3 regions of the Agromyces sp. GXQ0307 genome follow, and region 1 is predicted to be linked to each of the others. Evidence: predicted binding sites of a transcription regulator. Region 1 holds the regulator's gene; each other region holds the start of a gene.
The links. The regulator HrcA, encoded in region 1, represses chaperone genes, less so after heat shock. The targets are predictions, from matches to a motif close to TTNGCACTCGNNNNNNNCGAGTGCNAA.
Positions count from the first base shown of each region.

Region 2: ACIQH8_RS07370 (Hsp20/alpha crystallin family protein) is a predicted target of HrcA. The motif match lies at 1,707-1,733, and genes of this name have one in related genera.
Region 3: groL (chaperonin GroEL) is a predicted target of HrcA. The motif match lies at 1,457-1,483, and genes of this name have one in related genera.

Region 1 covers NZ_JBIZVY010000003.1:118,241-121,511, reverse strand. The annotation lists gene dnaJ (molecular chaperone DnaJ) at 1-823, opposite strand, end outside; gene hrcA (heat-inducible transcriptional repressor HrcA) at 882-1,901, opposite strand; gene ACIQH8_RS10570 (DUF4870 domain-containing protein) at 2,106-2,519, shown strand; gene ACIQH8_RS10565 (DUF4870 domain-containing protein) at 2,634-3,095, shown strand; gene hemW (radical SAM family heme chaperone HemW) at 3,115-3,271, opposite strand, start outside.
Region 2 covers NZ_JBIZVY010000002.1:428,536-431,806, reverse strand. The annotation lists gene ACIQH8_RS07375 (cytochrome bc complex cytochrome b subunit) at 1-1,391, opposite strand, end outside; gene ACIQH8_RS07370 (Hsp20/alpha crystallin family protein) at 1,792-2,232, shown strand; gene ACIQH8_RS07365 (hypothetical protein) at 2,476-3,271, shown strand, end outside.
Region 3 covers NZ_JBIZVY010000002.1:53,384-56,654, forward strand. The annotation lists gene groL (chaperonin GroEL) at 1-1,415, opposite strand, end outside; gene ACIQH8_RS05590 (cold-shock protein) at 1,598-1,801, opposite strand; gene ACIQH8_RS05595 (LytR C-terminal domain-containing protein) at 2,013-2,555, opposite strand; gene ACIQH8_RS05600 (DUF3263 domain-containing protein) at 2,580-2,849, opposite strand; gene msrB (peptide-methionine (R)-S-oxide reductase MsrB) at 3,070-3,271, shown strand, end outside.

The DNA of each region.
Region 1 (3,271 bases):
CGGAGGTCCCGAGCACGGCATCGGTCATCTGCACCTCGAGCGTGCAGAGCAGGTCGTCGCCGTTGCGGCTGAACACCTCGTGGTTCTTCACCTTGATCTCGAGGTAGAGGTCGCCGTTCGGGCCGCCGGCGGGGCCGGCCTCACCGGAGCCCGGCATCTGCAGGCGCACGCCCGTGTCGACGCCCGCGGGCACGTCGACCGGCACGGTGCGGCGGGCGCGCACGCGCCCCTGACCCTGGCACGTCACGCACGGCGTGGCGATGATCGTGCCGTAGCCGCGGCAGGATCCGCACGGGCTCGAGGTCATGACGTTGCCGAGGAGCGAGCGCACCGCGCGCTGGATGTGGCCCGAGCCGCCGCAGATGTCGCAGGTCACGGGCGAGGTGCCCGGCCGGCAGCACGAGCCGTGGCAGGTCTCGCAGACCACCGCGGTGTCGACCTCGATGTCGCGGTGCGTGCCGAAGATCACGTCGTCGAGCCCGACCTCGAGGCGGATCAGCGCGTCCTGGCCGCGCTCGCGCCGCGATCGCGGCCCGCGGCTCGCCTGTCCGGCGCCGAAGAACGTCTCGAAGATGTCGCCGAATCCGCCGAAGCCGGCGCCACCGCCGCCGAACCCGCCCTGGCCGCCCAGGTCGTACTGCTGGCGCTGCTTCGGGTCGGAGAGCACGTCGTAGGCGTGCGTGACCTCCTTGAACCGCTCCGACGCCTCGGCGCCGGGGTTCACGTCGGGGTGGAGCTCGCGTGCGAGCCGGCGATACGCCTTCTTGATGTCGTCCGGGGAGGCGTCGCGTGCGACGCCGAGGACCTCGTAGTGGTCGGCCACGTGAGGCGGGTTCCTTTCGATTGCCGGTGACGGATGCCGCGGGGCGGCCCCGTGCGGTTCAGTTCTCGCCGAGCGTGCGGGAGAGGTAACGGGCGACCGCGCGGACGGCGGCCATGCTCTGGGAGTAGTCCATGCGGGTCGGCCCGACGATGCCGAGCCGGGACACGTCGCGGCCCGGGACGGCGAAGGCGGTCGACACCACGGAGGTGTCACCGAGGCCGTAGGCGGCGTTCTCGCGACCGATGCGCACGGCGATGCCGTCGTCGGCGGCCATCTCGCCGAAGAGGCGGAGGATCACGACCTGCTCCTCGATCGCCTCCATGACGCCGAGGATGTTCCCGGCGAAGTCCTGCTCGGTGCGCACGAGGTTCGCGGCGCCGGCGACGACGAGCCGGTCGGACCGGGTGATCTTCGCCTGGTCGGCGAGCGTGGCCGCGAGCGTGTGGAGCACTTCGGCGTGCGCGCGATCGGCGTGCTCGGTCTCGGCGGAGAGCGCGGTCGCGGCATCCGCCATCGTGAGGCCGGCCGCCACCTCGTTCAGCCGGTCGCGGAGGCGCGCGAGCGTCGACTCGTCGGCGGGCTGGTCGAGCTCGGCGAGCCGCTGCTCGACCTGGCCGCTGTCGGAGATGAGGATGCAGAGGACGCGTGTCGGTGCGAGCGAGACGAGCTCGACGTGCCGCACGCGGGCCCGGGCGAAGCTCGGGTACTGCACGACGGCGAGCTGACGGGTCAGCTGCGAGACGAGGCGGACCGTGCGGCCGAGCAGCTCGTCGAGGTCGTTGGATTCGCCCAGGAAGGTCTCGATGGCGTGGCGCTGCGTCGCCGACAGCGGACGGATGTCGGCGAGCCGGTCGACGAAGACCCGGTAGCCCTTGTCGGTGGGGATGCGGCCCGACGAGGTGTGCGGTGCCGCGATGAGCTCCTCCTCCTCGAGGAGGGCCATGTCGTTGCGGATCGTCGCGGCGGAGACGCCGAAATGGTGGCGCTCGACGATCGTCTTCGAGCCGACCGGTTCGCGGGACTCGACGTAGTCCTGCACGATCGCGCGGAGCACCGCGAGACTGCGTTCGGAGACCATGACCCTCGCTTCCCTCGACCGATCGGACCCGGACGACGCGTGCTTGGCACTCCGCCCACGTGACTGCTAATCATATCGCGAGATTCAGGACTCGCACCGTTGCCGGGCGGTCCGCCGCGCCGATAACGTGTGCATCATCCCGCACCCCCACGGGCCGTGAACGGCCACCGACCGTGCGCTTCCCGACATCGAAAGGCTCCCGAAATGACCGACTCCAACCTCCCTCCGCAGGATCCGAACGCCGCACCCCAGCCGAGCCCGGCCGCGCCCCTCTCGCACGAGCAGGACGTGCAGTGGGGGTCGTTCGCGCACCTCGGCGGCATCCTCGGCATCCTGCCGTCGCTCATCATCTGGCTCGTCTTCAAGGACCGCGGCTCGTTCACGAACACCGAGGGCAAGGAGGCGCTGAACTTCCAGATCACCCTGGTGCTCGCCACCGTCGCGTTGTGGGTGCTGACGACCATCATCACGGTCGTCACCTTCGGGTTCGGGGCGCTCTTCGGCTTCCTCACGTACATCCCGTGGATCCTCGGCGTGATCTTCTCGATCATCGCCTTCATGACGGCGAAGGACGGCAACCACTACCGCTACCCGTTCGCGCTGCGCCTCATCAAGTAGATCGCCGACGAGCCTCCGACGCGCCGGTCGAGCATCCCTCGACCGGCGCGTCGTCGTGTGCCAGCATGAGGGGAACGTCCCCCGTCCGGGCGCCACCACAGAGGAGCACGCATCATGTCCGACGCACCACCTCCCACCCCGCCCACGCCGCCCGCAGGCGGCCCGCCGCCGCCCCCGCCCGGCGGTCCGACCCCTCCGCCGCCCGGCGGTCCCACGCCGCCGCCCGGTGGCCCGTACCAGCAGAGCCAGCCGCTCAGTCCGGCCGACGAGAAGCTCTGGGCCACGCTGATCCACATCGGCGGCATCCTGTTCGGCTTCCTGCCCGCGCTCATCGGCTACCTGGTCCTGAAGGACAAGGGGCCCTTCATCCGCGAGCACACCGCGACGGCGCTGAACTTCCAGATCACGCTCCTGATCGCCTACGTCGTCGGCTCGATCCTCACGTTCGTGATCATCGGCATCTTCCTGCTGATCGCGGCCTGGATCGCGGCCATCGTGTTCGGCATCATCGCGGCGATCAAGGCGAACAACGGCGAGTACTACGTGTACCCCGTCGCCATCAAGTTCGTCAGCTGATCTCGGTACGCGCTCCGCTCTACTCGATCACCGTCTCGAGCAGGCGCCGCACGACGGCGTCGGCCAGCAACCGCCCTCGTCGGGTCAGCGTCAGCTTCCCGGCGAGGGCGGTTCGCGCGTCCACGAGCCCGTCCGCGATGAGCCCGGCGACCGCGTGCCGCCCCCCGGTGTGCAGG
Region 2 (3,271 bases), on a different contig from region 1:
GTCTCGTATCCGTGCAGCGCTGCATCGCGGTCGCGACGCTGCAGCCCGAGGCAGACGCGTCGCGCGATCGCGAACGCGACGATCGGGCCGAGCACCAGCGTCGCCTGCAGCACCGCGATCACGCCCTCGAAGGTGACCGAGAACTGCGTCGCGACGAGGTCGGCGCTGCCGGCCGCCCAGAGCGTGCCGTAGAACACGATCGCGGCGACGCCGATGCCCGTGCGCGTGGGGGTGGTGCGCGGGCGCTCGAGCAGGTGGTGCTCGCGGATGTCGCCTGTGGCCCACGCCTCCGCGAACGGGTACACGGCGATCGCGAGGAGGAAGAGCGTGACCACCGCGAGCGGCGCGAGCACGGCGAGCGTCCAGGTGCGGTCGAAGAGCACGAACTCCCATCCGGATGGCACGAGCCGCAGCGCCCCGTCGAGGAACCCGGTGTACCAGTCGGGTTGGCTCCCCGCGCCCGCGTCGCCCGGCGACGCCGGGCCGTAGAGCTGGATGGGATTGACGGTGACCGTCGCCGAGATGACGAGCAGCACGCCCGTGACGAGCGCGAACAGCCCGCCGGCGCGTGCGGCCGCGTTCGGCCAGAGCGGCACGCCGACCACGTTTCGGCCGGTCCGCCCGGCGCCCGGGGACTGCACGGGGCCGACCCGCCACGCGGCGAGCGCGCGCAGCGCGACGAGCGCGATCAGCACCGCCGGCACGATCGCGACGTGCAGCGGGTACAGGTGCGCGATGATCTCGCCCGGGAACGAGCCGCCGAAGAGCAGCGATGCGAGCCACGTGCCCACGACCGGGATGCCGAGCGCGATGCCCTCGGTGATGCGCAGCCCGGTGCCCGAGAGCAGGTCGTCGGGCAGCGCGTAGCCGCTCCATCCGCCCGCCAGCGCCGCCACGAAGATGAGGAACAGCAGCACCCACATGCCGCGCCGCGGCCTGCGGAACGCCCCGGTGAAGAACGTCGTCAGGAGCTGCATGATGATCGCCGCCGGCAGCAGCAGGCCGGCCCAGTGGTGCGCCTGCCGAACGAGCAGTCCGCCCGGGATCTCGAACGTGATCCGCATGGTCGACGCGAACGCGTGCGAGACCTCGGCGCCGCGCAGCGGCGCGTACGCGCCGTCGTACGTGGTCGTCGCGCTCGACGGCGTGTACCAGAACATGAGCAGGATGCCGGTGGCGGTCAGCACCACGATGCAGGCGAGGCTCACCACGCCGAACAGGTTCGTCCAGTGTTGCGGCACGGGTCGTCGGGCGAGGTCGGCGCGGATGTCGCCGAGCCGCCGCCCGAACACGGTGGCCCGTGACATCCGCTCGCCGAGCCGGTCGGTGAGGGAGGGGCGGTTTCGGTCGCGGGTGGAGAGGTCGGCGCTCGGTGCCGGGGTGGTGCGCATGGATGCCTCCTCGTGAGTGGCTTCACACATACGACCCCGCAGCTCTGCCGGGTGTGACATCCGCTCGGCCGCCGGAGGGGCCGAGTTCGCAGGATGAGCTGCGTCATCGGTCTGCTGGGGCACCTGTCGAGTGGCTCATCCTGCGAACTCGCACCGGGCGCGCGCGACGGCGCGCCCGCGCACAACGCGAAAACAGGATGAGCGGTGTCATGCACCCCGTGCGGGACCCATGGATCGGCTCATCCTGCGAACTCGCGCGAGCGCGGAGCGCCACCGGCTCGGTGATCGCCCTCGGCGAACGACAGGTCCAAGGTCTTAGCACTCTCGTCATGCGAGTGCTAATCTCTGATCAAGTTGAGTCGAGGTGACTCAACTCCTGATCTCACGAGAGGAGACGCTCATGGCAATGACCTGGGACCCGTTCCGCGACCTCGACCGCCTGGCGGCGAACGTGCTCGACTCGAGCCGAGGCCCCCGGATGATGCCCATCGACCTGCACCGCGACGGCGACCACTACGTCCTGTCCGCCGACCTGCCCGGGGTCGACCCGGGCTCGATCGACATCGACGTCGACGGCCAGCTGATGACCATCCGCGCCGAGCGCACGCTGCGCGACGACGAGAACGTCCGGTGGCTGGTCCACGAGCGGCCGAGCGGCTCGTTCCTCCGCCAGCTCACGCTCGGCGAGGGCATCGACACCGCCGGCATCAGCGCGCACTACGACAACGGCGTGCTGAGCGTGATCATCCCGGTGTCCGAGCGCGCGAAGCCGCGCAAGGTCGAGGTGCGCTCCGCGGCCGACGACGTCGTGACGCCCGAGGTCACCTCCAGCGGGAGCTGACGGGCGCCGGCGGGCGCCGGCGATCTCGACGCGGGGCGGATGCTGCGGCATCCGCCCCGCGTCGCGTGTCATCGAGATCGCCGAATCGCGGGCGAGGGGCAGCGCAGAGTCGGGCGAGGCCGTACGATCGGCGTACGCGCGAGCCCGCGCCACCCCGCACCGGATACGCCGATCCCCAGGTCCACCCCGCGGCATCGACGCCGTCCGCCGACACGACGCCCCCGATCCCCTCGGAGCACCACGTTGAGAGCCCCCGCCGATGACGAGCCCGTGCCCGGCTTCGGCGTGCCCGACGAGGACGGCGACGATGCGGGCGACGGGCGCCCCGGCGGCCGCCGACGGAGTGAGGCGTTCGTCGACGACGGCGCGATCGAGCGCGACCGCTGGGCCATGCGCGCGAGCGCGCACCCCGGTCGACGTCCGCGTCGCCGGGCCGCAACCCTCGCGTTCGATCCCGCCGACCACCAGGACCCCGACCGGCGCCGGTACTTCCTGAGCTCGTTGCAGCCGAGCGGCGACTACGAGGCCGTCATCGTCGCGATCACCGACGGCGCGAGCCGCCGGTACTTCAGCTCGCGCGACGGCTCGCACTTCATCGAGGTCGACGAGCTCTCGTTCGAGCAGCGACGCAAGAGCGGCTCGCGCTCGATGCTCGAGATCGGCGAGCACGAACTGCGCGAACTCGAGGACGCGCTCATCTTCGTCAGGCCCCTCGACGGTCGCGACCCGATCGCCGAGGTCGCCGCCGCGAGGAAGGCGTCGCTCGAGGCGACGCGCCCGATGGCGATCGTGCCGGTCGCCGCGCCCGAGGCGGCCTCGGCCGACGCGAAGACGGATGTCGCGGTCGACACGACGACGGATGTCGCGGCCGACGCGAAGACGGATGTCGCGGCCGACGCGACCCGGAGGCCGGACGCGGACGAGGCGTCCGCGGACGATTCGACCCTCGTCTGGGCGGATGATGCGTCGGCCGCCGACGAGGACGATCCGGAAGCCGAGGCGCCTGGTCCGCGCCGAGCGACGTTCGAGCCGATTCCGC
Region 3 (3,271 bases), on a different contig from region 1:
GCCGGAAGCTCCGAGACCTTGTTCGCGACGACGCCCGGCTCGAGCCCGGCGTTGAGCGCGATCTGCTTGAGCGGAGCCTCGATGGCGACCTTGACGATGTTCGCACCGGTCGACTCGTCGCCCGCGAGCTCGAGCTTGCCGAACGCGACCTTGCCGGCCTGGATGAGGGCGACGCCACCACCGGCGACGATGCCCTCCTCGACGGCGGCCTTCGCGTTGCGGACCGCGTCCTCGATGCGGTGCTTGCGCTCCTTGAGCTCGACCTCGGTGGCCGCGCCCGCCTTGATGACGGCGACGCCGCCGGCGAGCTTGGCGAGGCGCTCCTGGAGCTTCTCGCGGTCGTAGTCCGAGTCCGTGTTCTCGATCTCCGAGCGGATCTGGGCGACGCGGCCCGCGATCTGGTCGGGGTCGCCCGCACCCTCGACGATGGTCGTCTCGTCCTTGGTGATGACGACCTTGCGAGCCTGGCCGAGCAGGTCGAGCGTCGCGTTCTCGAGCTTGAGGCCGACCTCCTCCGAGATGACCTGGCCGCCCGTGAGGATCGCGATGTCCTGGAGCTGGGCCTTGCGGCGGTCGCCGAAGCCCGGAGCCTTGACGGCGACCGACTTGAAGATGCCGCGGATCTTGTTCACGACGAGCGTGGCCAGGGCCTCGCCGTCGACGTCCTCGGCGATGATCAGGAGCTGCTTGCCCGACTGGATCACCTTGTCGACGATCGGGAGCAGGTCCTTGATGTTCGAGATCTTCTGGTTGGCGATGAGGATGTACGGGTCCTCGAAGACCGCCTCCTGGCGCTCCGGGTCGGTGACGAAGTACGCCGACAGGTAGCCCTTGTCGAAGCGCATGCCCTCGGTCAGCTCGAGCTCGGTGCCGAAGGTGTTCGACTCCTCGACCGTGACGACGCCCTCCTTGCCGACCTTGTCGATCGCCTCGGCGATGATCTCGCCGATCTGCGGGTCGGCCGCCGAGATGGACGCGGTCGCGGCGATCTCGTCCTTGGTCTCGACCTCCTTGGCGGCGGCGAGGAGCTCCTCGGAGACGGCCGAGACGGCCTTCTCGATGCCGCGCTTCAGCGAGATGGGGTCGGCGCCGGCGGCCACGTTGCGGAGGCCCTCGCGCACGAGCGCCTGGGCGAGCACGACCGAGGTCGTGGTGCCGTCGCCGGCGACGTCGTCGGTCTTCTTCGCGACCTCCTTGACGAGCTCCGCACCGATCTTCTCGTACGGGTCGTCGAGCTCGATCTCCTTGGCGATCGACACGCCGTCGTTCGTGATCGTGGGGGCGCCCCACTTCTTCTCGAGCACGACGTTGCGGCCGCGCGGGCCGAGGGTCACCTTGACCGCGTCGGCGAGCGTGTTGAGGCCACGCTCGAGGCCGCGACGGGCCTCCTCATCGAAAGCAATGATCTTTGCCATGTGTGTCTCTCGTCCCTTCCCGGACGTCTAAGAACCGTGGGTTAGCACTCGAAACGAGTGAGTGCTAAACCGATTCTGGCACTCGCCTGCGTCGAGTGCAAGCGAGGAGACGCCCGAGCGGGAGACGCGGACATGCGGAAGCGCCGCCGGGAGCATCCGGCGGCGCTTCCGAAGAATCGAACTCAGGCGGGACGGACCGCCTCGGCCTGCGGGCCCTTCGAGCCGGAGCCCACCTCGAAGGTGACCTGCTGACCCTCTTCGAGGACCTTGTAGCCCGACATGTCGATGGCGGAGTAGTGGACGAAGACGTCCTGGCCCCCGCCGTCGACGGTGATGAATCCGTATCCCTTTTCAGCGTTGAACCACTTAACGGTTCCGTTCGCCATGCGTTGCTCCCATGTTGCCGTGTATCGAAGTCAGCACGTGCCGTCGGCTGTACCGGGCCGTCGTCGTGCCGACGTCGACGACGGGGACCGGCGTCGGGTGCTCACACGGGTGTTTCGAGCGGCCGTTTCTAGATACTCACGGCGCGGCGGCCCGGCACAAGACTTCGCGCGCAACGAATGGTCGCAGAATGGCAACGATTCGGTCACCGGCTCATTCGGCGACCGCGTCCGCGTAGTCCGCACCGAGGACCACGACCAGTTGCATGCCCTCCTCGCCGAACTCCTCCGACAACCTCACCTCGGCCTCGGGCAACTGCTGCGCGACCCCGCGCGCCGCACCTTCGAGGTCGGCCGACGCGTAGTACACGACGGTCTGCTCGATGTCGTTGCGGTCGGCGTTCGTGGTGATCCCCACGGGAACGCCGGCGGCCGTGAGCGCCTCACCCGCCCGGGCGGCGAGCCCGGTCGTCGAGGTGCCGTTCAGGACCGCGACGGACACGTCCGGGGCGAGCGTGGGCTCGGCCGTCGGCACGGGCGAGGCCGATGCCGACGGCAGCACCGTGTCGTCGAAGTCGAGCCGCTGGTTGTAGGCGGCGACGGCGGCGATGCCGGCACCCGCGAGGACGACCGTCGCGAGCGCCGCCCACGCGAAGGCCACCCAACGTCGTCCGCGACGAGCCGGGGCGCGGTGCGCGCCGACCCGGTCCATGCCGTGCGGGATCGAGTCGAACCGGTCGCGGGGGAACTTCTGCACCTGGGGTCCAGTCGGTCGAGGCGCTCAGGCGAGCGGCCGGGCGGTCGGGATGGTTCGGCGCGCGCGCGACTGCGCACGTGCGTCGCGCTGCCGCTGCAGGCGAGCGATGAGCATCGGGTCGAACCGCAGGGCGGCCGGCGAGTCGACGAGCGTGCCGAGGAGGCGATAGTACCGGGCGGCGGAGAGTCCCAGCTCCTGCCGGATCGCATCGGCCTTGCGAGCCGGGTCGCGCCACGGCCGCGATTCGAAGGCGAGGATCGCGCGCTGCGCCTCGTCCAGCCCGTCCGCGTCCATCGCACCTCGTTCCTCGCGTCCGCCGTCGACCACATCCTAGAGAGCGGATGCCGCGAGCCCGCCCCACGCGACGGCGCGGCCCGAAGGCGGGCGGCCGAGCGCGGCCCGTGCCCCACCGCCCCCACCGCCCGGGGAACATCGTCGCACCGGGACACGTTGCACCGGAGGTCGCACGAAGCTGCGACGATGGAAGACGGCCGACCGAACCCGAGGAGACCGCATGGCGTACCAGGTGAACAAGTCCGACGACGAGTGGCGCGCGGAGCTCGACGACGAGCAGTACGCGGTGCTCCGCGAAGCCGCGACCGAGCGCCCGTGGACGGGCGAGCTCCTCGATGAGGAGCGCGCCGGCATCTACGCGTGCGCCGCGTGCGGCAGCGAGCTCTTCAAGTCGGGCACGAAGTTCGACTCCGGCTGCGGAT